DNA from 3 places in the Aquitalea magnusonii genome. Region 3 is predicted to be linked to each of the others. Evidence: predicted binding sites of a transcription regulator. Region 3 holds the regulator's gene; each other region holds the start of a gene.

Region 1 (10,182 bases), 1.9 Mb from region 3:
TGACTTTATCTACCATTTCATCGCTGATGCGCGCCGGGTCTGGCTGACGTTGCAATTCAGGATCGGCATAACGGCCCTCCAGGCAGATGTGGTCCTGCATGTACACCAGAAACTGCGTTGCCAGCTCCTGCGTCGGTGCCGCGCGAAAACCGATGGAGTAAGTCATGCCCGGCTCAAGCGCCACCCCATAATGCGCACATTTGGGTGGCAGATAGAGCATGTCGCCATGTTCCAGCACAAACTCCTCTTCCACACGGAAGTCCTGCAAAACCCTGATGGGGGCATCCGGAATGAAATCGTCATCCGCTTGCGAGGAAATCTGCCAGCGCTTGCGCCCCCCCACTTGCAACAGGAAAACATCGTAGGAATCAAAATGCGGACCAACCGTGCCACCAGGTGGCGCATAGCTAATCATCAGATCATCCAGCCTGGCAAAAGGGATGAAATCGAATTGCCACAGAATCTTGTCGATATGCGGCAAGTGGTGGTTCACATTCTGCACCAGGATGGTCCAGTCGGTTTCACCCAGCTTACGGAATCGAGCGGGACGGAAGGGGCCACGCTCCAGGTGCCATTTTCCGTTGCGGTTTTCGATCAGGCGTGACTCCACATCTTCCTGCATCGCCAGTTCGGACAGGCATTTGAAATCAACATGCGGCCCAACCTCAGTCAGCGCACCACGAATCAGCAAAGGCTTTTTTTGCCAGTATTCGCTCAGAAACTCTTCAGGGGTCAGCCCCCCCAGCAATGTCATCGTTTTCATGGCAGTTTCACGGGCTTACGAGCCCATCTATGGTTTACAATACGTTCAAGCGGCTTTCCCGCACGATTACTTGCAGGCCAAGAGGCGTATCCCGCCTTGCCCTGACAAGGTTTTTCATTTCATTCCGGACAATTTCTGATGCAAATCGCCAAAGACACCGTCGTTACCCTCCACTACGAGATGTTCGACGCGGAGAACACCCTCCTCGACAAAACCGAAGAGCCCATTGCCTACCTGCACGGTGGCTATGATGGCATCTTCCCGCTGGTTGAAGAGGCCCTGCACGGCAAGAGCGTTGGCGACTCCGTCGACGTCAAGCTGACCCCGGATGATGCCTTCGGCGATCCGGAAGAAGAGCTGGTTCGTGTCGAAGACTTGGACGTCTTCCCGGCTGATGTTGAAGTCGGCATGATGTTTGAAGCCGACGATCCGGAAACCGGCGATGTTCTGCTGTTCCGCGTCACCGACATCGCCGACGGCAAAGCCATCGTGGATGCCAACCATCCGCTGGCAGGTCAGACTATCCGCTTTGTTGCCAAGGTTACCGAAGTGCGTGCCGCTACTGCCGAAGAACTGAGCCACGGCCACGTTCACGGCGCACATGGCCACCACCATTAAGCATTAAGCCTGGCACTACACCGTAGTGCCGGTTCAAGACTGGCGCAGTCCTGACCGCAATCCGGTTCACAGGCTGCGCCAGTTTTCAATTGGCCTCCGCCATCCCCGGCTTCAGCCATGGAGCTTGCCGTGATGACGGCTTTCAGGCTGGCGCCAGCATGCCTTCAGAATCGGCCTTTCCCCTTGATGCAAGGCAAAAGACTGCCAATGGCAGTAGCGAAACGCCTGGCAGCTTGCTGGCCCGCGGAGCAAGGCAGGCCACAGATGGCGCACCAGCCTGTCGGCTCAGGCGACCGCTTTCCGGCCCAGCGACACCCGATCCAGCCCGGCCAGATCAAGCAGGGTTTCCACCGCCTGCAAGCCTGCTTGCCGCAAGAGCTGCCGCACCGCCTCACCTTGATCATAGCCATGCTCCAGCATGACCCAACCACCCGGCTTCAATCGCAGGGGGGCGCCGGCAATGATTTCGCGCAGGCAGGCCAGACCGTCACTTTCATCCGTGAGGGCCATGCGTGGTTCAAAACGGACATCACCCTCGTCCAGATGATGATCGTGCTGTTCGATATACGGCGGATTGGAAACAATCAGGTCGAAATCGCCCTGCCCGGCCAGTGGCTGATACCAGCTTCCCTGATGAAAGTGGACCACCGCGCCCAACTGTTCGGCATTGCCACGGGCAACTTCAAGTGCGGCCGCAGACAAATCAACCGCCTGCACCTGCCATACCGGGGCTTCCAGTGCCAAGGTAACGGCAATGGCACCACTGCCACAGCCCAGGTCCAGCACGCGCATTGGTGCGACAGCGGCCACGCGCTGCAAGGCGGCTTCTACCAGATGCTCGGTCTCGGGGCGGGGGATCAACACCGCAGGTGTAACCCGGAAGTTGCGACCATAGAATTCGCGTTCGCCCAGCAAGTAGGCCATCGGCTCGCCTTGCAGGCGGCGCTGTGCCAGCTGCGTAAACTGGGCAGCTTCACTTTCAGTGAGCTGCAGATCAGGATCGGCAATCATGCGGGCATGGGTCAGGCCCGGACGGACATGCTGCAACAGCATGCGTGCCTCCAGACGGGGCAGTGGATGGCAGCGCAGTGCCTGTGCAAGGGTCAGCATCATTCAAAGCAGGAAAATGGTGGCCAGGCCAAGGAAAATGAAAAAACCACCGGAATCGGTGCAGGCGGTGATCAACACGCTGGAGCCCAGTGCGGGATCCCGCCCCAGTTTTTGCATCAGGGAAGGAATCAGCACCCCCATGGTGGCGGCCAGCATCAGGTTGAGCGTCATGGCAGCCAGCATCACCAGCCCCAATGACAGGCGTCCATACAATAGCCAGGCAATCAGGCCGATGGCCCCGCCCCATATCAGTCCATTGATGATGCTGACCCCCAATTCCTTGCGCCACAAGCGCCAAGCCTGGCTTACCTGCATCTGGCCCATGGCCAGCGCGCGCACAATCATGGTGATGGTCTGATTGCCAGAGTTACCGCCAATGCCGGCCACGATAGGCATCAGCGCAGCCAATGCCACCAGTTGGTTGATGGATTGTTCAAACACACCAATCACGCGGGAAGCAACAAAGGCGGTACACAGATTGATGGCCAGCCAGGACCAGCGGTTCTTCACAGAGTCGATCACCGGTGCAAACAGGTCTTCTTCTTCTTTCAAACCGGCCAGATTCAGCACTTCGCTGTCCGACTCCTCGCGCATCACATCGACCATTTCGTCCACGGTCAGGCGGCCAATCAGCGCACCGCGCTCATCGACAACAGGTGCGGATACCAGATCGTAACGCTCGAATGCCAGGGCCGCGTCTCGCGCTTCATCTTCTGGCTGGAAGGATACGACCTCGGTCGCCATTACGTCGGCCACCATGGCTTCCGGATCGGCCACCAACAGGCTGCGCAAGGGCAGTACCCCGCAGAGCACTTCATTGGCGTCCAGCACAAAAATCTTGTCGGTCTGGTGCGGCAGCTCGTCAAAACGGCGCAGATAGCGCAATACGACTTCACAACTGACATCGGCACGGATTTTCACCAGCTCAAAATCCATCAGGGCACCGATGCTGCCCTCCGGGTAGGACAGTGCCGATTGCAGTTGCTCACGCTCGGCTTCATCCAGCTCCCCCATGACTTCGTAAACCACCTGCCGCGGCAGATCGCCGGCGAGGTCTGCCAACTCATCGGTATCCAACTGACGCACAGCGGCAACCAGTTCGTCCGGGGCCATGGACTCGATCAGGGTTTCCCGGACGGCATCGGAAACTTCCAGCAGGATGTCACCATCCTGCTGTGCCTTGACGCGATTCCAGACCAGCAGCCGCTCTTCCAGCGGCAGGGCTTCGAGAATGTAGGCGATATCTGCCGGATGCAGGTTTTGCAGCCTTTGCTGCAGATCATCGAGTGCCGGTGAAGTGGCAGGGGCGACAGCATCATTTTCCTGATGCAGCGCAATCAGCCTTTGCACCTCAGCCAGGCTTTCGCTCAATCGTTCAGCAGTTTGTTTTTTTTCGATAACCGACAAGCACAACTCCTTCCGCCATGGCGACGGAGACTGGGCTACACGGTCGTAACGGCGGGAATCAACAAGGAAAAACGGGGGAGCCAGAGGCTATGGGGTAACTGGGTAAGTCCATGTGCAATACCACGCCTTTTCGGCGCGGCAGAACGTATAAACAGGAGCGGGATTGTAACATGAAGCCCCCTTGCCTTCCAGCAAGGGGTATCTCAGGGAAGGTCGGCAAACGCCATGCGACGCTGGATGATGCGGGTTTTCTTCATCAAGCCCGGCGCATTGCGATGCTCATCGTAGTAACGCGGATTAGGCACCATGGCAGCCAGTTTGGCCGCCTGCCCCGCGGAGAGCCGGGCAGCGCTGGTATGGAAGTAATAGCGGGCAGCGGCTTCGGCCCCAAATACACCGTTACCCCACTCGATGACATTGAGGTAAATCTCGAAAATGCGGCGTTTATCCAGCACCTTCTCCAGCATCACGGTAATGGCGGCCTCTTCCAGCTTGCGCCATGGTGTTTTCTTGCTGGACAGAAACAGGTTTTTTGCCAATTGCTGGCTGATGGTGGAACCACCCGCCACGATGCGCCCCTGCTTCAGGTTCTTTTCGAAAGCCGCCTCGATGCCATCCCAGTCAAAGCCTTCGTGATCGGCAAACTTGGCATCTTCCGCCGCAATCAGCGCGCGTTTGAGATTGGGGGAAATCTGGGCGTACGGCACCCATTTCTGCCGCAAGGCAGCCTCGGGGTCGTCTTCCTGCAGTTTGGCCAACTGCTCGTTCATGAAGGCACTGGCGGAAGGATTATGACTGCGCCAGTAAACGATGTGACCGAAGATCCACAGGTTGTACAACACAATGGCGGCCACCAGGACCGCCATGATCTTGAAAATGAGCCGCATCAAATCAAGCCAGCACTTCTCGCAGCATATTGGTGACCTTGCGTGTATCCGGCTTGACCCCACGCCAGATATGGAAGGACTCGGCAGCCTGCTCCACCAGCATGCCCAGGCCATCGGCCAGCATGCCGGCGTTTTCGCTTTGCGCACGTTTCAGGAAAGGCGTCAGACCCTTGCTGTACACCATGTCGTAAGCCAGAGTGCGCGCCGTAAAGATGTTGGCCGGCAGCGGCGGGATTTCATTATGCAGGCTGGTGGAAGTCCCGTTGATGATGATGTCGAAGGTTTTGCCTTCCAGCGCCTCGTAACCACTGGCCTGAACCTCACCCCAGGGGGCGAAATGATGGGCAATGGATTCCGCCTTGATCAAGGTACGGTTGGCAATGGTCACCTTGGCTGGCTTTTGCTCCAGAATCGGTTCCAGCACGCCGCGAACAGCACCACCGGCACCCAGGATGAGGATGCTTTTGCCTTCCATCGGGAAATCAAGGTTTTCCACGATATCGCGCACCAGGCCGACACCGTCAGTATTGTCGCCATAGACTTTGCCATCACGGAAAGTCAGGGTATTGACGGCTTCGGCGGCACGGGCGCGCTCGGTCACTTCCTGCGCCATGCGGAAGGCATCGCCCTTGAACGGCAGGGTGACATTCAGGCCCAGGCCACCGTTTTGCACAAACTGGCCAACCACTTCGTTGAACTTGTCCAGCTCGGCAAACAGCTTTTCATATTGCACGGCTTCGCCGGTGGCGCGGGCAAACTCGCTATGAATGAACGGAGACTGGCTATGGGAAACGGGGTTACCGATGACGGCGTAACGGTTGGTCATGATCAGCTTTCTTGGATTCCTGTGGTGCTACCGCATTGTGCGGTTCATCTGCTGAGGTAGCACTTTGCCGTGTAACGTCATAAACATCAACCGGTCAATACCCCTGTCCCAACAATCCAGCGCAGCTCAGCCCTGCACCCAGGGCAGGCCATGAGCCTTCCAGCCGGTCAGATTGCCGCGGTGTTCCTGCCCATCCTTGTCCCCTTCAAAGCCTTCCAGCACGTTGTAAACCCGAGTGTAACCGGCGGCGGCGGCCAATACCGCAGCCTCATGCGAACGCACGCCACTGCGGCACATCAGCAGCAGCACCGCATCCTTGCCAACTGCGCCCTGCAATTGGGCAGAGAACTGCGGATTGGGCTGCATGCCGGGGAAAGTGCGCAGCTCGATGCGTAGCGCGCCGGGCACTACACCAACGAATTGCCATTCAGCCGCACTGCGTACATCCACCAGCACGGCGCCTTCCAAATGCTGGGTAAGATAATGGGCTTCAGGCGGCGTCAGCGCGCCCTGATAAGCAAGCTGCTGGCTTGCCGCACGTTCGGCGGCAGTTTGCAGAATGAGGGTTGTTTGTTCCATCGTTGACCTTCCTTTCCTTGTAACGAGGCCGTGTCATTCTTTGCCGTATGGCAGGCTTGCCAGCCTGCCCAGGAGCGGGCACAAGCAAAGCACCATGATGGTGCAATTCAACCATGCAGCATCCCATTTTGGTGCGTATTGAATGACTAGCCGGGTCGCAGACCCTGTGACACAATGATTAAATTAGCGTTCTTAGCCTGGCACGCTTCATGCTTGAGTCGAAGCGTACCATCTTTATCAAGCAATATTGCTTTCGATGCACGTTGCCTTTAGGAGAACATTCATGGCGGTTGCAGACGTAGTCAAGCTGATTCAAGAAAACGACGTCAAGTTCGTAGACCTGCGCTTTACTGATACCCGTGGTAAAGAACAACACGTTACCATCCCGGCACACGTGCTGCTGGAAGATGCTGATGAATGGTTTGAGCGCGGCCACGCGTTCGACGGTTCTTCTATCGCCGGCTGGAAGGGTATCCAGGCTTCCGACATGCTGCTGATGGCTGATCCGGCCACCGCCAAGATCGACCCCTTCTTTGACGAACCCACCGTATTCATGTCTTGTGACGTGATCGACCCGGCTGACGGCAAGGGTTACGACCGCGACCCGCGCTCCATCGCCAAGCGCGCTGAAGCTTACCTGAAGGCATCCGGCCTGGGCGACACCGCCTACTTTGGTCCGGAACCGGAATTCTTCGTATTCGACAGCATCACCTGGGGCACCGACATGTCCGGTTGCTTCGTGAAGATCAAGTCCGAAGAAGCTGCCTGGGCCTCCGCCGAAGAATTCGAAGGTGGCAACACCGGTCACCGTCCGGGCGTGAAGGGTGGCTACTTCCCGGTTCCGCCGGTTGACTCTGCACAAGACCTGCGTTCCGCCATGGTTCTGCTGCTGGAAGAGCTGGGCGTTCCGGTTGAAGTACACCACCACGAAGTGGCCACTGCCGGCCAAATGGAAATCGGTACCAAGTTCAGCACCCTGACCCAGCGTGCCGACTGGACCCAGATCCTGAAATACGTGGTTCAGAACGTGGCACACAGCTACGGCAAGACCGCTACCTTCATGCCCAAGCCCATCGTTGGTGACAACGGTTCCGGCATGCACGTTCACCAGTCCATCTGGAAAGACGGCAAGAACCTGTTTGCTGGCGACGGCTACGCCGGCCTGTCCGACACCGCCCTGTACTACATCGGCGGTATCATCAAGCACGCCAAGGCGCTGAACGCCATCACCAACCCGGGTACCAACTCCTACAAGCGTCTGGTTCCGCACTACGAAGCTCCGGTGAAACTGGCTTACTCCGCCAAGAACCGTTCCGCTTCCATCCGTATCCCGCACGTGGCCAACCCGAAGGCACGCCGTATCGAAGCGCGCTTCCCGGATCCGCTGGCTAACCCGTACCTGTGCTTCTCCGCGCTGCTGATGGCTGGTCTGGACGGTATCCAGAACAAGATTCACCCGGGCGATGCCGCTGACAAGAACCTGTACGACCTGCCGCCGGAAGAAGACAAGCTGATCCCGACCGTGTGCGCCAGCCTGGACGAAGCCCTGGCTGCCCTGGACGCAGACCGCGACTTCCTGACCCGTGGCGGTGTGTTCTCCAACGAATGGATCGACGCCTACATCGAACTGAAGATGCAGGAGGTCAACCTGACCCGCATGACTACCCACCCGGTAGAATTTGCGATGTACTACTCCCTGTAATCAGGCAGCGGCGTCCACGGACGCCTTGCCGGATGCACAAAGCCCGCACAAGTACTACCTGTGCGGGCTTTTTCATGGCTGCCAGCCCGGCTTGCTCGGGCGAGGTTCATTCCGGCAAGCCGGCAAAAGCCTTGAGCATGGCCAGACCATCCTGCGGTGCGATGATCAACTGGCTGACATCAAATGCCGGGTCAAACACCGGGGCAAACTGGGGGAAGCGGGCCAACTCTTCCGGGCGCGGGGTGTGAAACCCCATATACCAGTGGCCGAACTCACGTTGCTTGCACTCAGTCCGAAACAGCGACTCCACCTGATGATGCCGCCTATCCTGGCCAATGCGCCGAAAGGTAGCCTCAACCACGGCCTCCTCACCTTCAAGCAACTGCAGGAAACAGCCATCCCGGTATAACAGCAGGCCGGTAATCTGGTTGGCCTGATTATTGATGACTGACTGGTCGAGAATGGCTGTTAGTTCAGCAGGCGCCAGGGAAGCACTAGCCTTGCTGGAATAAAGCAACTGAATCAACATGCACAAAGCTTCCTTATAGGTGACGGGTCAACACCGGTCCTGACGGATACCGCGCTATCAAAGGATGTTGTGTCCAGCACTGCAGGCCGATTGCGGATTGTCCATGATATTGGCAAGTAGCGCGCATGAAGCGCATGCTGCCGCATTCCCGGTCATCTGGCAAATTGCCTCCTCTTGTTCCGGCAATGCAGATGTGACGTGCGCCAGCCTTTTGCTTATCATAGCGTCACGTCCACCCGTTTTCTCCGCTAATGCCCAAAACCATGAAAACGCTTGCCTTCTGCCTGCTGCTGACCTGCAGCCTCGCCCAGGCCGAGGTATACAAATACGTCGATGCCAACGGCAATGTCACCTTCACCAATGTGCCGATCAAGGGTGCCAAGCCCATGCATCTGGCACCGCTGTCCACCTATGGCGGCGGCGGTTCCAGTAAACCGCGCGCAGCAGGCAATAGCCGATCGGCCTCGACACCGGATGGCTACCCCAGCGTGGACAACGGCACCCAGTCCAAGCGTGATGAGGGCAGGCGCAAGATACTGGAAGGCGAGCTGTCCAACGAGAAAAAGGCACTGGCTGATGCACAAAAAGCCTATACCGAAGGTGCCGCCACTCGCAACGGCGACGAAACCCGTAATTACCAGAAATACCTGGATCGGGTACAGAAACTAAAGGACGCCGTGACCGAGCGACAGAAGAACGTGGATGCCTTGCGCCGCGAATTGGGGCAGTCCGCGTCATCTGCACAATAATGGTGCATCATTAAGGCCGATTTCGTGCATCCGCTGTGCTCTGGCTTGGCGTGCTTATTGCTAACAGCTACAGGCACAGCCCCATCCGATTCGGAGCACCATGAACTCTCCCAGCTTTGCCGGTCTGGAATTACTCGATACGCCGGTACTGATTGCCCATGCCGACGGCAGTCTCGAGTTTGCCAATCCCGCTTGTGAAAACCTGCTCGCCATAGGCCGGCGCGAGCTGCTGCGCCACACCCTGTTCGAGTTGCTGCAGGACAGCCCTGCCTTGCGGCAAGCGCTGACGACCGCGCTACAACACAATTCCAGCTATATCGAGCACGACCTGGAGCTGCGTACGCCGCATGGTGAGCAGCCGCTGCATATCGCCCTGTCAGTGACGCCGATTGATGCGGAAGGCCGGCTGGCGCTGGTCGAGCTGCGACCGCTGGATCAGCAACTGAAAATTGCCAATGAAGAGCGGCTTTTGCTGCAACAACAGGCTAATCGCGAGCTGATTCGTAACCTGGCGCATGAAATCAAGAACCCCTTGGGGGGAATCCGCGGTGCGGCCCAGTTGCTGGAGCATGAGCTGTCAGACCGGCCGGAGCTGAAGGAATACACCGAAGTCATCCAGGAAGAAGCGCTGCGCCTGCAATCGCTGGTAGACCGTCTGCTGGCCCCGCATCGCCGCCATGTGCGCAGCGAAATCAATATCCACGAAGTGCTGGAACGGGTGCGCAGCATTGCGCTGGCCGAGTATCCGCAGGGTCTCACCATCCGCCGCGATTACGACACCAGCCTGCCGCAGATGGTGGCCGACAAGGAGCAATTGATCCAAGTGGTGCTCAACATCGTCAAGAATGCCATTCAGGCGATGAAGGCCAAGGGCGAGGTGATTTTGCGTACCCGCGTTGCCCGGCAAGTCACCCTGGCACGCAAGCGTCATGGGCTGGCATTAAAATTGCAGATTGTCGACAACGGCCCCGGCATTCCGGAAGAAATCAGGGATCACATTTTCTATCCCCTG
Region 2 (10,182 bases), 1.8 Mb from region 3:
GAGCCGGCAGCAGGGCAGGGATGCCGTGGCCGGCTTTGTCAGGCAGGCATTTTGCCAGATGCCAGCACGCTGCCAGCGCGCAGCGTGCCAACTGGATAGCCGCGCAGGCGGCAGAGGATGAGTGATGGAATTACGCCAATTGCGCTATTTTGTCAGCGTGGTGGCGCAGGGCAGCATGGGGCGGGCCGCGCTGGAGCTGGGCGTGGGTACCTCGGCGCTAAGCCAGCAGATCAGCCGGCTGGAGGGCGAGCTGGCCACCCGGCTGTTGCAGCGCACCTCCAGCGGCGTGGTACCCACCGATGCCGGCCTCGCGTTCTGGCGGCAGGCGCAACTGGCCATCCGCCATGCCGACGACGCCATGCGCGCCGCCCAACTGGCACGGCTGTCCGGCCATGTCAGCGTGGGCATGGCCCCCAGCACCACCGGCGTGCTGGGCCTGCCCTTCATGGCGGCCATGCGCCAGCGTTACCCGGACATCCGCTTGCATCTGGTGGAAAACCTGTCCGGCAATCTGGCCACCATGCTGGGCGCGCGCCAGTTGGATCTGGCGGTGTTGTTTCAGGCCGAGCGCACCCGGCGCTGGAGCGTGCTGCCCTTGCTGGATGAGCGCCTGTTCCTGATCTGCCGCCGCGACCTGCCTGCAGCACCCACGCAAGACCACATCAGCCTGGCCGAGCTGGGCGATATGCCGCTGATTCTGCCCAGCGGCCCGCATGGTTTGCGTGCCTTGCTCAATACCGCCAGCGCCCATGCTGCCCATGCACTGAACATCTGCGCCGAAATCGACGGCCTGCCGCTGTTGATGGACGCGGTGTGCGCCGGTTACGGCGCCACCATCCAGCCCGGTGCCGCCGTTGCCCGCCTGCCGGCGGAACAGTTGCGCCTGATTGACATCGTGGATGACAACATCAGCCGCCCCAATCTGCTGGTGAGCCTGTCCGATGACGAGCTGTCCCCGGCCGGGCTGGCCACCCGCGTGGTGCTGCAGCAGGTGGCCAGCGAACTGGCCCGCAGCGGCCAGTGGCCGGGAGCCACTGTTTACAATCGCTAAACACCTGTTGCCCGATCCGGTCTGGCGGCCGGCCTGAGGGCTTTTTACAGTCTCCGCTTGTCTCAGGGAGGCTGTACCCATGTTTGATGTTCTGATCATCGGCGGCGGCAACGCCGCACTCTGCGCCGCACTGATGGCCCGCGAAGCCGGGGCCTCGGTGCTGCTGCTGGAGTCCGCCCCGCGCGCCTGGCGCGGCGGCAATTCACAGCACACCCGCAATCTGCGCTGCATGCACGATGCCCCGCAAGACGTGCTGGTGGATGCGTATCCGGAAGAAGAATACTGGCAGGACCTGCTGCGCGTGACCGGCGGCCAGACCGACGAAGCGCTGGCCCGGCTGGTGATTCGCGCCAGCGGCAGTTGTCGCGACTGGATGCGCCGTCACGGCGTGCATTTCCAGCCCTCGTTGTCCGGCGCACTGCATACCGCCCGCACCAATGCCTTTTTCATGGGGGGCGGCAAGGCGCTGGTGAATGCCTACTACCGCAGCGCCGAACAACTGGGCGTGGTGATTCGCTACGACAGCGCGGTTGAGCGGCTGGAATTGCAGGATGGCCGCTTTGTTGCCGCCCACCTGGCGGGCGGCGAGCGCATCACCGCACATAGCTGCGTGCTGGCCGCTGGCGGCTTCGAATCCAACCGCGAATGGCTGCGCAGCGCCTGGGGCCAGAACGAGCAGGGCGACTGGCCGGCGGACAACTTCCTCATCCGTGGCACCCGCTTCAACCAGGGTGTGCTGCTCAAGTTCATGCAGCAGGCCGGGGCCGATATGGTGGGCGACCCGTCACAATCGCACTGCGTGGCGATTGACGCCCGCGCGCCGCTTTACGATGGCGGCATCTGCACCCGCGTGGACTGCGTGTCGCTGGGCATCATGCTCAACCGCCATGCCGAGCGCTTTTACGACGAGGGTGAGGATTTCTGGCCCAAGCGCTATGCCATCTGGGGGCGGCTGGTAGCACAGCAGCCGGAGCAGATCGGCTACTCCATCATCGATTCCAAGGCCATTGGCCGCTTCATGCCGCCGGTATTCCCCGGCAACAAGGCCGACACCCTGCCGGAACTGGCCCGCCAACTGGGGCTGGACGAGGCGCGCTTTGTCGACACCATCCAGCGCTACAACGCGGCCTGTCAGGCCGGCCAGTTCGACCACACCGTGCTGGACAACTGCCACACCGACGGCCTCACCCCGCCCAAAAGCCACTGGGCCTTGCCGCTGGATACCCCGCCTTACTACGGCTACGCGCTGCGCCCCGGCATCACCTTTACCTATCTGGGCCTGAAAACCAATGCCGACGCCGCCGTGTACTTTGCCGGCCAGCCCAGCCCCAATCTGTTTGTGGCCGGTGAAATGATGGCCGGCAATGTGCTGGGCAAGGGCTATGTGGCTGGTATCGGCATGGCCATCGGCACGGCTTTTGGTCGCATTGCCGGCAGCCGTGCCGCGCAGGCTGCTGCGGCTGTTTCACAAGGAATCTGACATGCAACAACTCACCCGCCTGATCGACGAGGCGCAACAACTGGCTGCCGGCCAGCCGGGCTCTCTGCTGGACAAAGCAGAGGCCGAAGTGGCGCGCGATTTGCAAATCTGCAATGCCTGCCGTTATTGCGAGGGCTTTTGTGCGGTGTTTCCCGCCATGACCCAGCGGCTGGAATTCGGCCAGGCCGACATCCATTACCTGGCCAATCTGTGCCACAACTGCGGCGCCTGTCTGCATGCCTGCCAGTACGCACCGCCGCATGAATTTGCCGTCAACATTCCCAAAGCCATGGCCCAGGTGCGCCAGCAAAGCTATACCCGCTTTGCCTGGCCGGGCGCGCTGGGGCGGCTGTATCACCACGCCGGGCTGACCGTTGCGCTGGCACTGGCCGTCAGCCTTGCGCTGTTCCTGCTGCTGTTGCAGGCAGTGGCCCCGACAGTGAACAGCGGCAATTTCTACGACTACTTCCCGCACCATCTGCTGGCCGGGCTGTTCGGCCCGGTATTCGGCTTTGCCGTGCTGGCGCTGGGCATGGGTGTGCGCCGCTTCTGGCGTGACATCAGCCCGCAAGCGCCGGATGTACCGGCGGTGCTGGATGCCGGTCATGCAGTGGCCACGCTGAAGTATCTGGATGGCGGCCACGGCCAGGGCTGCAATAACGCCGACGATGCCTACACCCTGTGGCGGCGGCGTTTTCACCACTTCACCTTCTACGGTTTCCTGTCCTGCTTTGCCGCCACCATCGTGGCCACCGGCTACCACTATCTGCTGGGTCTGCCAGCCCCCTATGCACTGAACAGCCTGCCGGTGCTGCTGGGCATTGCGGGTGGTATCGGCCTGCTGATTGGCCCTGCCGGCCTGCTGTGGCTGAACCTGCAGCGCGACCCGCAGCATGGCGACGTACAACAACGCCCGATGGACCGCGGCTTCATTGCCCTGCTGCTGCTCACCAGCGCCAGCGGCCTGCTATTGCCGTTTGCTCGCCACAGCCATGTGCTGGGCAGCCTGCTGGCGGTGCATCTGGGCGTGGTGATGGCGCTGTTTCTCACTCTGCCCTATGGCAAGTTCGCCCACGGCATTTTCCGCAGCGCGGCCTTGCTGAAATGGGCGATCGAAAAGCGTCAACGCCGCTGACAGCCCGCCGCGCCCGATTATTCAAAAAAGCAATAAACACAACGCAACAAAGGAGAGTACTCATGCAACAAGCGCCAGCCAGCCAGCACCCCGCCCAGTCCCGACTGGGTGCGGTACTGCGCGTGACCAGTGGCAATTTTCTCGAACAGTTCGACTTTTTTCTGTTCGGTTTTTATGCCAGCTATATCAGCAAGGCATTTTTCCCCACCAGCAGCGAGTTTGCCTCGCTGATGCTGACCTTTGCCGTCTTCGGTGCCGGTTTCCTGATGCGCCCGCTCGGTGCCATCGTGCTGGGCAGTTATGTGGACCGCATTGGCCGCCGTCAGGGGCTGATCGTGACGCTGGGCATCATGGCCTGTGGCACGGTGCTGATTGCCTTTGTGCCGGATTACAGCCAGATCGGCCTGGCCGCGCCCTTGCTGGTGCTGCTGGGCCGCTTGCTGCAGGGCTTTTCCGCCGGGGTGGAACTGGGCGGGGTGTCGGTGTATCTGGCCGAAATTGCCACGCCGGGTCACAAGGGCTTTTACACCAGTTGGCAGTCGGCCAGCCAGCAGGTGGCCATCGTGGTGGCGGCAGCCATCGGCTATGGCATCCAGTTGTGGCTGAGCCCGGCGCAGATTGCCGCCTGGGGCTGGCGCGTGCCGTTTTTCATCGGCTGTCTGATCATCCCGCTGATTTTCCTGCTGCGCGGTTCCTTGCAGGAAACCGATGCCTTCCTGGCGCGCAAGCACCGCCCCAGCCTGCGTGAAATCTTTGGCACCATCGGCCTGCACTGGCGCACCATCGTGGCGGGCATGTTTCTGGTGTCGCTTACCACCACGCTGTTTTACTTCATCACCGTCTACACCCCGACTTTTGGCAAGAGCGTACTGCACCTGAGTGCGCAGGACAGCCTGGTTGTCACCCTGTGCGTGGGCCTGTCCAACTTTTGCTGGCTGCCCGTCGGCGGGGCGCTGTCCGACCGCATTGGCCGCCAGCCGCTGTTGCTGGGCATTTCGCTGCTGGCCTTGCTCACCGCCTATCCGGCCATGGCCTGGCTGGCAGAGGCTCCCAGCTTTGCCCGGCTGCTGACGGTGTTGCTGTGGTTCTCTTTCTTCTTTGGCATGTATAACGGCGCGATGGTGGCGGCGCTGACCGAGGTCATGCCGGTGTATGTACGTACCGTGGGCTTTTCGCTGGCCTTCAGCCTGGCCACCGCCATTTTTGGCGGCCTGACCCCGGCGGTATCCACCGCGCTGGTGGAAATGACGCACAGCAAGAGTTCACCGGCGTACTGGCTGTTGTTTGCCGCCGCTTCTGCCTTGATTGCCAGCCAGCGGCTGTTCCGCAGCAAACACGGCAAGCCAGCCTGATACCGCCACGGCGCACCGTCGGCAGCCTTGCCAGTCGGCGGGGGCAGGCTCCCGCATGCGGCAGCGGGGGCTTGCCTGGCTGCAGTTGGCCGGCAGGCACGAATATTGCAAAGTCTGGGCTAATCACTTGCCGATGCCGCCATGACTGCTTCTTCTGCATTACGACTGTTGCTGGTCAACGATACCGACCGCCCGATGGCGCAGCTGCATGCCGCGCTGACGGCGGCTGGCTATCTGGTGATTGCCCAGGCCCAGGGCGCTGCCGAGCTGCTGCAACTGGTGGACAGCCAGGCCCCGGACATCATCATCATCGATACCGAATCCCCCTCGCGTGACACGCTGGAACAACTGGCGCTGATGGGCCATGCCGCGCCGCGCCCGGTGGTGATGTTTGCCGAGCAAGGCGGGCTGGCCGCCATTCAGGCCGCGGTGAGTGCCGGGGTTACTGCCTATGTGGTGGACCAGGTGGCGGCCAGCCGCCTGGCACCCATCATCGACATGGCGCGGGTCAAATTTGAAGAAGACGCCAGGCTGAAAAAGCGCCTGGCCGAGGTGGAAGAACAACTGGCGGAGCGCAAGTTGATTGAGCGCGCCAAGGGCATCCTGATGGAGCGCCGCCAACTGACTGAGGCGGAAGCCTATGCGCTGCTGCGCAGCCAGGCCATGCAAAACGGCCTGCGGCTGGCCGAACTGTCCCGACAACTGATCAACTCCAGCAAACTGCTGGGCTGAAAGCCTTTCATGACTGCTGCTGCAAGCTTACACACGCTGAACCTGGGCTTTGTCGCGCTGACCGACTGCGCCGCACTGGTGGTGGCCCGCAAGCTGGGGCTGGATAGGGAGCTGGGCCTGCAGTTTTGCCTGCAGCGCCAGCCGTCCTGGTCTGCCGTGCGCGACAAGCTGATGAGCGGACAACTGGATGCCGCCCATGCGCTGTACGGTCTGGTGTACGGCATGCAACTGGGCCTGGGCAGCCCGCAATGCGATATGGCCATCCTGCTGACGCTGAACCAGAACGGGCAGGGCATCAGCCTGTCGCCAAACCTGGCGCAGCAATACCGCCAGGGTCTCAGCCTGCGCGCGCTCAGCCAGCAGCTTGGCCGCCCGCTGGTGCTGGCGCATACCTTTCCCACCGGCACTCACGCCATGTGGCTGTATTACTGGCTGGCGGCGCAAGGCATCCATCCCTTGCATGATGCCCGCTGCGTGGTGATTCCACCGGCGCAGATGGGCGATGCCATGCAGGACGGGGTGCTGGATGGATTCTGCGCCGGTCAGCCCTGGCACGCGCTGGCGCAGCAGCGTGGTGTGGCCAGTCTGGTGGCCGACAGCGCCGTCATCTGGCCGGATCATCCGGAAAAGGTGCTGGCCTGCCGCCGCGAGCTGGCACAGCAGCAGCCGGAGCTGGCCGGGCGGCTGGTGCAGGCGCTGTTGCTGGCCAGTCACTGGCTGGATCAGCCGGAAAACCATGCGCAGGCTGCCGCCTGGCTGGCCGAGGATGACTGCCTGGGCATGCCGGTGGAGACTATCTTGCAGCACTGGACCCACAGCGATGCCGCTTCGCTGCGCTTTTGTGATGAGGGCCGGGTCAACTATCCCTATCTGACTGACGGGCTGTGGTTCTTGCAGCAATACCGCCGCTGGGGTATGTGGCAGGGCGGGGCCGACCAGGCGCTGGTGGCCGCCGTCAACCAGACCCTATTGTACGAGCAGGCGGCGCGGGCCTGTGGTGTGCCGCTGCCGGCAGCCGGCGCACGCCATAGCGTGCTGATGGATGGCAGCCGCTGGCCGTCACCGGCAGACGGTGCGCCCTGTGCTGGTGCGCTGCCGCATGCAGCGCACTGATGCGGTGCGGTATCTTGCTGCCGCCGGCTTGAATCAGCCCGATTGCGCCAGTTTTCTGCTGGCACGCTCTTTGCATTAATCATCTTGCAGCGGCGCAATGGCGTGCCGCCTGCACCAGACATCGCGGCAGCGGCCAACGGCGGCCATTGCCGACCCGGACAACGGCGTCCTCTCCTGACTTTAACGTCAGGGAGGACGCCGTTTTTGTTTTGGCCATTTGGCGGGAAGCACGCTTCCCCGACAGGAGCACTACATGGACCGCACTTTCTGGCAAGCCGGACACAAGCCAACCCTGTTCTCAGCCTTTTTGTATTTCGACCTCAGTTTCATGGTGTGGTATCTGCTGGGGCCTTTGCAGGTGCCCATCGCCACCGCACTGCATCTGTCCACCCAGCAGCGCGGGCTGATGGTGGCCACGCCGATTCTGGCCGGGGCCATCCTGCGCCTGCTGATGGGCGTGCTGGTGGACCGCATCGGCGCGCGCGCTGCCGGCATCATCGGCCAGTTGGTGGTGATTGCCGCCTTGCTGGCGGCCTGGCAGATCGGCATTGCCAGCCTGGGTGGCGCGCTGCTGCTGGGCTTGTTCCTGGGCGTGGCCGGGGCCTCGTTTGCGGTATCGCTGCCGCTGGCCTCGCGCTGGTATCCGCCGCAGCACCAGGGTACGGCCATGGGCATTGCCGGGGCGGGTAATTCCGGCACCGTGCTGGCCGCGCTGTTTGCTCCGGCACTGGCACTGGCGTTTGGCTGGCAGAACGTGTTCGGCCTGGCCTGCATTCCGCTCATTGCCGCGCTGCTGATCTTTACCTGCTGTGCCAAGGACGCGCCCAATGCGCCGCCAGCCAAGAAGCTGGCCGACTATCTGGCGGTGCTGCAGGAAAAGGACGCCTGGTGGTTCATGTTTTTCTATTCCATGACCTTTGGCGGCTTCTCCGGCTTTGCCAGCGCGCTGCCGGGTTACTTTCACGACCAGTTTGCTTTTGATGCCAAAACCGCAGGGCTGTATACCGCGGCCTGCGTGTTTGCCGGTTCGGTGATGCGCCCGCTGGGCGGCATGCTGGCCGACCGTCTGGGCGGCACCCGCTCGCTGCTGGCGGTGTATCTGTGCTGTGCGCTGTTGATTGGCGCGGCCGGTTTCAATGTGGGTGGCCCATCGGTGGCACTGCTGCTGTTCATCCTGGCCATGCTGTGCCTGGGGGCCGGTAATGGCGCGGTGTTCCAGTTGGTGCCGCAGCGCTTTGGCAAGGAAATCGGCGTGCTGACCGGCCTGGTGGGCATGGCCGGCGGGGTGGGCGGCTTTGCGCTGGCTGCCAGCCTGGGCGCCATCAAGCAGGCTACCGGTGCTTATGCAGCAGGTTTGTGGCTGTTTGCCTGCCTGTGCTGCCTGGCCTGGCTGAGCCTCTCCGGGGTGAAACAACGCTGGCGCAGTGGCTGGCGCGTGGCGGCGGCACGGGTATAAGGAGAGCAGGATGAATATGGCAGAACTGCAGGGCAAGACCCGGCAAAAACTGGTGGTGGTGGGCAATGGCATGGCCGGCATCCGCACCGTGGAAGAATTACTGGCGCTGGCCCCGGAGATGTACGACATCACCGTATTCGGTGCCGAACCCCACCCTAACTACAATCGCATCCTGCTGTCGCCGGTACTGGCCGGGGAGCAGGACTTCAAGGACATCATCCTCAACAGTGTTGAATGGTATGCCGCGCACGGCATTACCCTGCACATGGGCAAGAACGTTGCCACCATCGACCGGGTGCGCCGCAAAGTCCTCGCCGAGGATGGCACCGAGGCGGCTTACGACCGCCTGCTGCTGGCCACCGGCTCCACACCCTTCATCCTGCCGGTGCTGGGCAAGGATCTGGATGGTGTCATCAGCTATCGCGACATCCGCGATACCGAGCTGATGATGGAGGCCGCCAAGACCAAGCGTCAGGCGGTGGTGATTGGCGGTGGCCTGTTGGGGCTGGAAGCTGCCAATGGCCTGAAGCTGCGCGGCATGGACGTGACCGTGGTGCATCTGGGCGACTGGCTGCTGGACCGCCAGTTGGACGAAGTGGCCGGTGGCTTGCTGCGCCGGGCGCTGGAAAAACGTGGCATCGGCTTTTTGCTGGGCAAGCAGACGGCGGCCATTCTGGACGATGGCCAGGGCGGTGTGGCCGGGGTGCGCTTTAGCGATGGCCAGCAGATAGACGCGCAACTGGTGGTGATGGCGGTGGGCATCCGCCCCAATACCGCACTGGCCGAATCCTGCGGCCTGTATTGCGAGCGCGGCATTGTGGTGAGCGATGCGCTGCAAACCTACGACCCGCGCGTGTATGCAGTGGGCGAATGCGTCAGCCATCGCGGTGTCGCTTACGGACTGGTAGCGCCCTTGTTCGAGCAGGCCAAGGTGTGCGCCAACCATCTGGCCCAGTTGGGTATTGGCCGCTATCAGGGCTCGGTGCTGTCCACCAAGCTGAAAGTCACCGGGATTGATCTGTTCTCGGCTGGCGACTTCATGGGCGGCGAGGGCATGGAGGATATCGTGCTGTCCGACCCGGCTGGCGGCGTGTACAAGAAGCTGGTGATCAAGGACGACAAGCTGGCCGGTGTCTGCCTGTATGGCGATACCGCCGACGGTGCCTGGTATTTCAAGCTGCTGCGCGAAGGCCGTTCGGTGGCGGATTTGCGCGACACGCTGATGTTTGGCGAATCCGCCATTGGCGATGCCGGCGTGCAGGGCCAGAGCAAGGCCGCCTGCATGCAGGACAGCGACGAAGTCTGCGGCTGCAATGGCGTGTGCAAGGGAAGCATCGTCAAGGCCATCAAGGACAAGGGCCTGTTCACGCTGGACGAGGTGAAAAAGCACACCAAGGCCGCCAGCTCCTGCGGTTCCTGCTCCGGCCTGGTGGAGCAGATATTGATGAGCGTGGTGGGTACCGATTTCCAGGAAACGCCCAAGACCAAGGCGGTGTGCGGCTGTACCGAGCGCAGCCACGGTGAAGTGCGCAAGGCCATCCGCGAACAGCACCTGCTGACCCATGCCGAGGTATTCCACTTTCTGGAATGGCGCACCCCCAATGGCTGCGCCACCTGCCGTCCGGCCATCAATTACTACCTGCTGTCCAGTTGGCCGCACGAGGCGGTGGACGACCCGCAAAGCCGCTTCGTCAACGAACGGGTACACGCCAATATCCAGAAGGACGGTACGTTTTCGGTGATTCCGCAGATGAAGGGCGGCGTCACCACCCCCAGCGAGCTGCGCCGCATTGCCGACGTGGCCGACAAATACCAGGTGCCGATGCTGAAAGTGACAGGCGGGCAGCGTATCGACCTGTTGGG
Region 3 (10,182 bases):
GTAAAGGGCTCCGGCAAGGTGGACCTGACGCAGAATATTGTCGACTACACCATGGATGTGCAGGCCAATCCGCAGGAGTTCAGTCGCCTGAAGGGGGTGAATGTGCCGCTGAAGATTACCGGGCCGCTAAACGCGCCGGTGTATGCGCTGGACTTCAACGCCATGGTCAAGGGCAAGAAGACCGAAGGTGAAAAGCAGCAGGCGCTGAAACAGGAACTGAAAAAGCAGATCACCACCATCCTGCCCTGACCATCCGGCCCCGGCATGCAACAGGCCGTGTCAATCACACGGCCTTGCAGGCTGCTCACCAATACATTGGCGGCATTTGAGCAGGCCCCGGCTCTGCCGACTGACGGATTGATTCCGCAGCCCTCCCATCCACCTCCCCAGCCTTGCCCTGCCCATTGCAGCAGGAAGTCTCGCTTTCTTGCCGGAAAGCGGAAGCAAGCTGTCCATCATCGGCAAGGCCGTGTCAGTGACACGGCCTTTGTCATGCTGCGAGCGGCAAATCAGCCAGGCAATGGTGGCGGTGATGTGTCAGCTCAGCCCTGCAGGATACGGTTTTCCGCCAGTGCCAGTTGCTCCGGCGTCCCCAGTACCACCAGCACATCATTGGCGGCAATTTCAAAATCGGCGTCAAAATCCAGACGGCGGATGCTGTTGCGACGCAAGGCCTTCACTTCCACGCCCAGTTGTTCCAGTTGTAAAGCACCCAGCGGATGGCCGATGGCATATGCGCCAGGGCAGGCCTGAATGCTGAGCAGACGAGGTACGAGCGCCTCGTCCAATCCCTCGGCGTCATCGCTGGTGCCACGGAAGAAGCCACGGAACAGGTTGTAGCGTTCTTCGCGCACCGAACGGATACGGCGCAGCACCCGGTTCAGCGGCACGCCCAGCACCATCAGCGCCTGCGAAGCCAGCATCAGGCTGCCTTCCATCACCTCGGCCACCACTTCATCCGCCCCGGCCTGGCGCAACTGGTCGATATCACTGTCATCCACGGTACGCACAATCACCGGCAAGTCTGGCCGTGCCGATTGCACCGTGTGCAGGATGCGCAGCGCACCGTGCGTATCGGCAAAGGTCACCACCACCACCTTGGCCCGCATCAGGCCACCGGCAATCAGCACCTCCTTCTTGCCGGCATCGCCAAACACCACCGGATCACCAGCCTCGCCCGCCTCGCGCACCCGTTCCGGGTCCATGTCCAGTGCAAAAAAGGGAATGTCTTCGGTTTCCAGCAGACGCGCCAGTGCCTGACCGCTGCGGCCATAGCCGCAGATCAGCACATGGTCGGACTTGCCCATGCTCTCCACCATCAGGTGGTGCAGGCTGAAGGCCTGCATCATCCAGTCCTGCTTCACCAGCCGGCGGGTGATGACCTCGCCATACATGATCATGAACGGTGCCACCAGCATGGACAGCAAAATGGCGGCAATCGCAGCCTGCTCGGTACTTTCGGCAATCAGCCCCAGATTGCCGGACAGGGCCAGCAGCACAAAGCCGAACTCGCCGCCTTGCGCCAGCGCCAGGCCGGCACGCATGGAATGGTTGGGCGGATGGCGCAGCAAACGGCCCAGCACAAAGACAATGCCCAGCTTGGCCAGCAGCAGCAGGCCCAGCATCAGCGCCACTTCGCCAAAGCGCTCAAACAACACCGACAACTGCAGGCGCATGCCGACGGTGACAAAGAAAAAGCCCAGCAGGATGTCACGGAAGGGCTTGATGTCCTCTTCCACCTGATAACGGTATTCGGTCTCGGAAATCAGCATGCCGCCCACAAACGCCCCCAGCGCCAGCGACAGGCCGGACAGCTCGGTCAGCCAGGCCACCCCTAGGGTGATCAACAACACATTGATCATGAACAGCTCACCGGAACGCTGGCGCGCCACCAGATGAAACCAGGGCCGTACCAGGCGCTGGCCAAAGAACAGCAACAGCGCCATCACCACCACCACCTTCAGCGCCGCCAGGCCCAGGTCCATCCACAAGGTCTCACTGCCACCGGCAAAGGCTGGCAGCAGGATCAGCAGCGGCACCACCGCAATGTCCTGGAACAGCAGCACGCCAATGGCCAACTGTCCGTGCTGCAAATTCAGCTCCAGTCGCTCGGTCAGCAATTTGCTGACAATGGCGGTCGATGACATGGCCAGCGCACCGCCCACGGCAAAGCCGGACAGCGCAGAACCGGTCAGCCAGCCCATCACCAGCGCAATCAGCAACAAGGTCACCACCACCTGCGCCAGCCCCAGGCCAAACACCAGATGGCGCATGGCACGTAACTTGGGCAGGGAGAACTCCAGCCCGATGGAAAACATCATGAACACGATGCCGATTTCACCCAGAAACTGCGTCTCCTCGCCTTCGGGAATCAGGCTGGCCACACCGGGGCCTGCCAGGAAGCCCACCACCAGATAACCCAGCATCGGCGGTACACGCAGGCTGCGGCACAAGGTAACGGACAACACGGCAGCCAGCAGAACCAGCACAATCGGGGCAAGCGAATGCATGAGCGCAACAATCTCCTGTGTAAACGCGGGAAAACCAGCAAGACGGTAACGATGGTTACCGGTAAAGATAAGCTGCCAGCAGCAGCCAGACAGCATAAATCATGCGCCGGATGCGGGCAAAATCCATCCGGAGATGGCACACCAAATCAGACTCCAAGCAAAAGATGCACCAGCTTCTGCCTCCAGCGATTATAACCTTTGATATACTTTCCCCCATGGAAAAAGCTCAAACAAGCTCCCGACTCGACCTGGCGCGTGAAGTGCTGCAGACCGAGGCGGATGCAATTCTGGCCCTGTCCCGTCGACTCAATGGTGATTTTCTGCGTGCCGTAGAAGCCATCCTGGCCTGCACCGGCCGTATCGTCGTCACCGGCATGGGCAAATCCGGCCATGTGGGCCGCAAGATCGCCGCCACCCTGGCCAGCACCGGCAGCCCGGCCTTTTTTGTACACCCGGCAGAAGCCGCCCACGGCGACCTGGGCATGATTACCGCACAAGACGTGGTCATCGCCCTGTCCAACTCCGGCGAATCCGGCGAAGTAGTCGCCCTGCTGCCCGCGCTCAAGCGCAAGGGCCTGGTACTGATCGCCATGACCGGCAACCCCGCCTCCTCGCTGGGACGTGAAGCCGACATCCTCTTGGACACCCAGGTGGAAAAAGAAGCCTGCCCGCTGGGCTTGGCCCCCACCACCAGCACCACGGTGCAGATTGCGCTGGGCGATGCCCTGGCCGTCACCTTGCTGGATGCACGCCAGTTCGGCCCGGAAGACTTCGCCCTGTCCCATCCCGGCGGCAGCCTGGGCCGCCGCCTGCTGGTTCACGTCAAGGATCTGATGCACAGCGGCGACGAGCTGCCGCGCGTGCTGCCCGGCACGCCGCTGAAGGATGCTCTGCTGGAAATGTCGCACCAGCGCCTGGGCATGGTAGCCATTGCCACCGCAGACAACACCATCAAGGGCATCTATACCGATGGTGACCTGCGCCGCACGCTGGAACGCTCGGGCAATATCTATGATCTGATTATCGATCAGGTGATGAGCCCCGCCCCGCAAACCATCCTGCACAGCAAGCTGGCCACCGAAGCGGTCCACCTGATGGAGCAACGCCGCATCACCAGCCTGCTGGTGATCGATGCCGACGGCAAGCTGGCCGGTGCCATCCACATGCACGACCTGCTCAAGGCCGGCGTCGTCTAGCCGCCAACAAGGAAGCCCATGCAAGCCATTACCGAACAAGCCCGCAAGATCAAGCTCTTGATCATGGACGTGGACGGCGTACTGACCGACGGACGCATTTACTACAACGCCCAGGGCGAAGAAAGCAAATCCTTCTATGTGCAGGATGGCCTTGGGCTCAAACTGCTGCAATCCACCGGCGTGCGCCTGGCCATCATTTCAGGCCGCGCCGACCGCTGCGTGGAACACCGCGCCCAGGCACTGGGCATCGACTTTTACTTCGGTGGCATCCACAACAAGCAAGAAGCCCTGCAGCAATTGCTGCAACAGGCAGATGTCACCCTGGAACAATGCGCCTTCATCGGTGACGACCTCATCGACCTGCCGGTATTGCGCCGGGTTGGCCTGGCGGTAGCCGTACCCGCTGCGCCCACACTGGTACGCCAGCACGCCCACTATGTCACCGGCTTCCCCGGCGGCCAGGGCGCGGTGCGGGAACTGGCCGAGCTCATCATGCAGGCACAGGGCAATTTTGACGCTATTCTGGCACGGTATCTGGCATGATCCGCTCGCACCGTCTGTTTCCCATTCTGCTGATTCTGATTACTGGCCTGCTTACCGTCTGGCTGGACGTGGTATCCCGCTGGCAACCCAACAAGCGCGACCTGGACCCCAATAAGCCCGAGGTGGTTGCCGATGGCGTGATGGCCACCCGCTTTGACCCCAAGGGCATGTTGCAGGAAAAGCTGATCGCCGGTCGCATGTGGCAATACCCGGATCGCACCGAATCCTATTTTGAAAGCCCGGACCTGCAAAGCTACAAAAACGGTGTTCTGGCCTATCACGCCATTGGCGAGAGCGGTCGCTATAACAGCAAGACCAAGCAGGCACTGTTCGACAAGAAAGTCACGCTGATCCAGCCCGCCACGGCCAATCAGCAGGAAACCCGCGTGATCAGCAGCAATATGCGTATCGATACCATACGCCATATTGCCCAGTCCGAAGCCCTCACCCACTTCTACTACGGCAAGTCCAGCGGCAGCGCCGTCGGCTTCATCTACCAACAGCAGGCCGGCCAGTTGCAACTGCTGTCCAATGCAAAGGTCACTTATGAAAAATAACTGCCGCCGCTTTATCCGGCTGGCCTGGCTGGCACTGAGCCTGGGCACCGTCCAGACTGCCCATGCCGAAAAGGCTGACCGTGACAAGCCCATCGAAATCAGCGCTGACCGCGGCAATCTCGATCAGCTCAAAGGCGTCACCGTATGGCAAGGCAATGTCATCATCATCCAGGGTACGCTCAAGCTCAATGCCGACCGCGCCACCGTCAGCCAGGACAAGCAGGGGAACCAGACCATGCAAGCCACTGGTCGCCAGGTAACGTTCCGCCAGAAAATGGATGGCAAGAACGACTGGATTGAAGGCCAGGCCAACCAGCTGGATTACAACACCGTCACCCATGTCGCCGTCCTCACCGGCAATGCCCGTGTCAAGCGCGGCAATGATCTGGTCATCGGCAACGTGATTACCTACAACACCGAAACCGAGATGTATGAGGTCAGCAGCGGAGCCAGCAGCAACGGTGGCCGCGTCACCGCCATCATCCAGCCCAAGCCCAGGGATAACAGCCCTGCCGCCAAGAAACCCGACGGAAACGCACCATGAGCGGCCCCAGCATTCTGAAAGTCGAGCGACTGAAAAAGCGCTTCAAGAAACGCACGGTGGTCAAGGATGTGGCCCTGCAGATTCATAGCGGAGAAGTCGTTGGCCTGCTCGGCCCCAACGGTGCCGGCAAAACCACCAGCTTTTACATGATTGTCGGCCTGATCGGCGCAGATGAAGGCGAAATCACACTGGATGGCAACAGCATCACCCACCTGCCGATTCACCAGCGCGCCCGCCTCGGCCTGGGCTACCTGCCGCAAGAAGCCTCGATTTTCCGCAAGATGACGGTGGAGGAAAACATCACCGCCGTACTGGAAATTGCCGGTTACAAAGGCGACAAGCTGGAACAGGAACTCAGCCTGCTGCTGGACGACCTCAACATCGCCCACCTGCGCGAAAGCAATGCGCTGGCGCTATCCGGCGGCGAAAGACGCCGGGTGGAGATTGCCCGTGTACTGGCCACCCGGCCACGCTTCATCCTGCTGGATGAACCTTTTGCCGGGGTGGATCCGATTGCCGTCATCGACATCCAGAAAATCATCACTTTCCTGCAACAGCGTGGCATCGGCGTACTGATTACCGACCACAACGTCCGGGAAACCCTGCGCATCTGCGACCGGGCCTACATCATCAGCGATGGCTCGGTGCTGGCATCCGGCAAGCCGGAAGAACTGGTCAACAACGAGAAAGTGCGCCAGGTTTACCTGGGTGAGCACTTCCACCTGTAAACCATGAAACAGTCACTACAGCTCCGGGTTTCACAGCAACTCACCCTCACTCCGCAACTGCAACAGTCGATCAAGCTGCTGCAGTTGTCCACGCTCGACCTGCAAACCGAGGTGGAGCGCTTCTTGCTGGACAATCCCATGCTGGAGCGCGGCGACGACCTGCCCGCAACAGACAGCCCCAGCAGCGAAACGGCCAGCAGCGGCGAAGAATCCACCACCCCGGCCTCCGACAGCAGTGATGGCGACAGCCACAGCGAGAGCAGCGGCGAACTGACCGACTGGGGTAGCGGCAGTCGCCGTAATGATGGCGACGATGAATTCGACCCCATGCTCAACGTCCCCTGCCCGGTCAGCCTGCGCGAACACCTGCTGGCGCAATTGGGAGAACTTACCCTCCCCACCCGCGATCAGGCCATCGTGCAGCTACTGATCGAAGAGCTGGACGACAACGGCTTTCTGAGCGTGGATCTGGAAGAGCTGGCCAGCAATCTGCCGCTGGAACTGGAACTGGAAAGCGACGAACTGATGGTCGGCTTGCGCCTGCTACAGCAATTCGACCCCGCCGGCATCGCTGCGCGCAGCCTTGCCGAATCGCTCAGCCTGCAACTGGACCGCCTGCCCCGGCAAGAGCCCGGCCATGCGCTGGCACGCAAGATTGTGGCCGAACACCTCACCTTGCTTGGCAACCGCGATTACACCCGCCTCAAGCGCATCCTGGGGGTGGATGACGACGCCATCCGCCAGGCCCAGCAACTGATTGCCAGACTCACCCCGCACCCTGCAGCCGGCTTTGGCGGCGAAGACGTACACTATGTCATTCCCGATGTCACCGTGCGCAAACGCCGTGGCCACTGGGTGGCAGAACTGAACAACGGGGCAGTGCCACGCCTGCGCGTCAATCAGCTATACGCACAGATGCTGTCGGAAAACCGCAGCGGCGCAGGAGAACTCACCGGTCGGCTGCAAGAAGCAAAATGGCTGGTCAAGAACATCCAGCAACGATTTGACACCATTCTGAAAGTGTCAGAAGCTATAGTCGAAAGACAGCAAGCGTTCTTTGAACACGGTGAAGTGGCCATGCGCCCGCTCATCCTGCGCGACATCGCAGACGAGCTGGGACTGCATGAATCCACGGTCTCACGCGTCACCACCCAGAAATACCTGCTCTGCCCGCGCGGCCTGTTTGAGCTGAAATACTTTTTTGGCAGCGCCCTGGAAACAGACAGCGGTGGCGAATGCTCGGCCACCGCCATCAAGGCCCACATCCGCCGCATGATTGATGGCGAGAACCCGGCCAAGCCACTTTCCGACAGCGCCATCGCCGATGAACTGGGCAAACAAGGCATACAGGTTGCAAGACGCACCGTTGCGAAGTATCGTGAAGCTATGCAGATACCGCCGGTCAATCTGCGCAAGGCACTGTGAAACACGCCTTGTAAGAATATCCGCTCGCCCGGCCGACCCGACCGGGCAGTCAACACAAGAAGGAGTTAGGGTATGAACCTCAAAGTAACCGGTCTCCACCTCGAAGTAACCCCGGCACTGCGTGAATTTCTGGAAAGCAAGCTGGAACGTATCACCCGCCATGTCGACCATGTGATCGACGTCACCGTCACGCTGTCGGTGGACAAGCTGGTGCAGAAAGCGGAAGTCAACGTTCACCTATCCGGCAAGGATATCCACGTAGAAGCCACCGACTCCGACATGTACGCTGCCATCGATGCGCTGATGGACAAGCTGGATCGACAGGTACTCAAGCACAAGGAAAAACAGAGCGAGCATCGCGCCACTCCGCAAGTTCAGCCGGAAGCATCCCTGTAATCACCTGACCGACGATGCGGGAACCCAACGGGTTCCCGTTTTTATTTGCACGGAGCCTTTTTCATTTTGATGAAGGCAACGTAGAATTGGCCAGTTTTTGTAGCCGCGTGCATACATTCCTATGAGCCTGATTGGCAAAATCCTGACACAGGATCACATCCTCCCGGACCTGGATGTCGCCAGCAAGAAGCGCGTCTTCGAGCAGGTGGGCCTCCTTATCGAAAACACCCACGGCATTGCCCGCAGTGAAATTTTCGACTGCCTGTTTGCGCGGGAAAAACTGGGCTCCACCGGCCTGGGCCAGGGCGTGGCCATTCCACATGGCCGTGCCAGAGGGCTCAAGGAAGCCGCAGGCGTATTCATCCGTCTGAAAAATCCCATTCCGTTCGATGCCCCGGATGGCAAGCCGGTACAAAGCCTGTTTGTGCTGCTGGTACCAGAGCAGGCAACCGATCTGCACCTGCAGGTACTATCGGAACTGGCCCAGCTTTTCTCCAGCAAACAGCTGCGTGAACAATTACTGACCGCCACCAACCGCTCCGAGCTCTACCAGCTGCTCACTGCATGGAATAGCAATAATGCCTAGTATCACCGTGCGTCGGCTGTATCAGGACAATCAGCAAAAGCTCAACCTGACGTGGGTGGCCGGCACCGGTGGTGCCGACAGCCCCATCGGCAATGACGAGCAGCGTCCTACCCTGGCCCTGGTTGGCCACCTCAACTTCATTCACCCCAACCGGGTACAAGTGTTGGGGCTGGCCGAAGTCGACTACCTGAACCGGCTGGAGCAATCCGCGGCCAAGACCGCGCTGGACCAACTGTTCCACAAGACCATGTCGGTGGTGATGGTGGCCAATGGGCAGCAGGTTCCCAAGCTGCTGCGTGATTACTGCCACACCCACAATGTGCCGCTGATGAGCACACCGCTGGAAAGCCCCTACCTGATGGATGTGCTACGCATCTATCTGGCACGTGCGCTGGCGGTTTCCACCGTGCTGCACGGGGTATTTCTGGATGTGCTGGAAATCGGCGTGCTGATCATGGGCGACTCGGCCATGGGCAAGAGCGAACTGGCATTGGAACTGATTTCCCGTGGCCACGGCATGGTGGCCGATGATGCGGTGGAGCTGTATCGCATCGGCCCGGAAACACTGGAAGGCCGCTGTCCGCCGCTGCTGCGCGATTTCCTGGAAGTACGCGGCCTTGGCATTCTGAACATCCGTACCATTTTTGGTGAAACCGCCGTACGCCCGAAAAAGGTGCTAAAACTGATTATTCACCTGGTCAAGGCCAACGATCAGGCCATGCAGGCACTGGACCGGCTGAACATCCAGTCGGAAACCCAGGACATCATCGGCGTCACTGTACGCAAGGTGGTGTTGCCGGTTGCCGCTGGCCGTAACCTGGCAGTGCTGGTTGAAGCCGCCGTGCGCAATTACATTTTGCAATTGCGCGGCATCGACAGTACCCGTGAATTCATCGAACGCCACACCAACTTCCTCAGAGATCAGGAAAATGCGCCTGATATTGATTAGCGGCCTGTCCGGCTCCGGCAAGTCCATCGCCCTGCGCGCCCTGGAAGACTCCGGGTTTTACTGTGTGGACAACCTGCCGGCCACCATGCTGCATGAGGCCATGTCGCTGTATGCCGATTATGGCTATCAGCAGATTGCCATCAGCGTGGATACCCGCTCCAGCCCATCGCTGGGGGCGTTGCCGGATGAAATGCACAAGCTGCGTCAGCAGGGTATGGATGTACGGCTGTTGTTTCTGGAAGCCAAGCCGGAAACCCTGGTCAAGCGTTTTTCCGAAACCCGCCGCCGCCATCCGCTGTCCGGCAGTGGTGCCACGGTGGAAGAGTGCATTCAACTGGAACAGGAACTGCTGGCCAGCATTCAGGAAATGGGTATCCGCATCGATACCAGCGAGCTGACTGCCAATGCGCTGAAAACGGCCATCAAGCAGTTAGTGGAAGCCGACTGCAGCAGGCTGACCATCATTTTCGAATCGTTCGGCTTCAAGCATGGCGTCCCGCTGAATGCCGACTTCGTATTTGATGTACGCTGTCTGCCCAACCCCTACTACGACCCGGAACTGCGCCGCTTCACCGGACGCGACCAGGCCATCATCGATTTCTTCGGGCAGCAGCCGCTGGTGGCAGAGATGACTGAAGACATCCGGTGCATGATTGCCAAATGGCTGCCCGAGTTCAGTCGCGAAAACCGCAGTTATCTGACTGTCGCCATCGGTTGTACCGGTGGCCAGCACCGCTCCGTCTTCATC

Evidence for each region. Region 3 encodes sigma-54, which starts transcription at its own class of promoters, with help from an activator protein. Its sites were predicted from a motif close to CTGGCACGCTTCATGCTT; they were not measured.
Region 1: a site for sigma-54 is predicted at 6,388-6,405, ahead of glnA (type I glutamate--ammonia ligase). Genes of this name have one in related genera too.
Region 2: a site for sigma-54 is predicted at 6,922-6,939, ahead of DLM_RS09740 (nitrate/nitrite transporter). Genes of this name have one in related genera too.

What each region holds. Positions count from the first base shown of each region.
Region 1 is NZ_AP018823.1:3,244,928-3,255,109, forward strand. It holds gene DLM_RS15450 (cupin domain-containing protein) at 1-622, opposite strand, end outside; gene DLM_RS15455 (FKBP-type peptidyl-prolyl cis-trans isomerase) at 902-1,381, shown strand; gene prmC (peptide chain release factor N(5)-glutamine methyltransferase) at 1,667-2,491, opposite strand; gene mgtE (magnesium transporter) at 2,495-3,898, opposite strand; gene mtgA (monofunctional biosynthetic peptidoglycan transglycosylase) at 4,102-4,788, opposite strand; gene aroE (shikimate dehydrogenase) at 4,790-5,611, opposite strand; gene DLM_RS15480 (rhodanese-like domain-containing protein) at 5,738-6,190, opposite strand; gene glnA (type I glutamate--ammonia ligase) at 6,474-7,892, shown strand; gene DLM_RS15490 (BLUF domain-containing protein) at 7,999-8,421, opposite strand; gene DLM_RS15495 (DUF4124 domain-containing protein) at 8,685-9,170, shown strand; gene glnL (nitrogen regulation protein NR(II)) at 9,271-10,182, shown strand, end outside.
Region 2 is NZ_AP018823.1:2,036,132-2,046,313, reverse strand. It holds gene DLM_RS09770 (LysR substrate-binding domain-containing protein) at 125-1,051, shown strand; gene tcuA (FAD-dependent tricarballylate dehydrogenase TcuA) at 1,131-2,531, shown strand; gene tcuB (tricarballylate utilization 4Fe-4S protein TcuB) at 2,533-3,666, shown strand; gene DLM_RS09755 (MFS transporter) at 3,729-5,018, shown strand; gene DLM_RS09750 (ANTAR domain-containing response regulator) at 5,160-5,750, shown strand; gene DLM_RS09745 (CmpA/NrtA family ABC transporter substrate-binding protein) at 5,760-6,863, shown strand; gene DLM_RS09740 (nitrate/nitrite transporter) at 7,117-8,319, shown strand; gene nirB (nitrite reductase large subunit NirB) at 8,330-10,182, shown strand, end outside.
Region 3 is NZ_AP018823.1:244,749-254,930, reverse strand. It holds gene DLM_RS01295 (AsmA family protein) at 1-249, shown strand, start outside; gene DLM_RS01290 (monovalent cation:proton antiporter family protein) at 543-2,510, opposite strand; gene DLM_RS01285 (KpsF/GutQ family sugar-phosphate isomerase) at 2,726-3,706, shown strand; gene DLM_RS01280 (KdsC family phosphatase) at 3,725-4,249, shown strand; gene lptC (LPS export ABC transporter periplasmic protein LptC) at 4,246-4,806, shown strand; gene lptA (lipopolysaccharide transport periplasmic protein LptA) at 4,796-5,350, shown strand; gene lptB (LPS export ABC transporter ATP-binding protein) at 5,347-6,078, shown strand; gene DLM_RS01260 (RNA polymerase factor sigma-54) at 6,082-7,503, shown strand; gene hpf (ribosome hibernation-promoting factor, HPF/YfiA family) at 7,576-7,899, shown strand; gene ptsN (PTS IIA-like nitrogen regulatory protein PtsN) at 8,021-8,485, shown strand; gene hprK (HPr(Ser) kinase/phosphatase) at 8,478-9,434, shown strand; gene rapZ (RNase adapter RapZ) at 9,415-10,182, shown strand, end outside.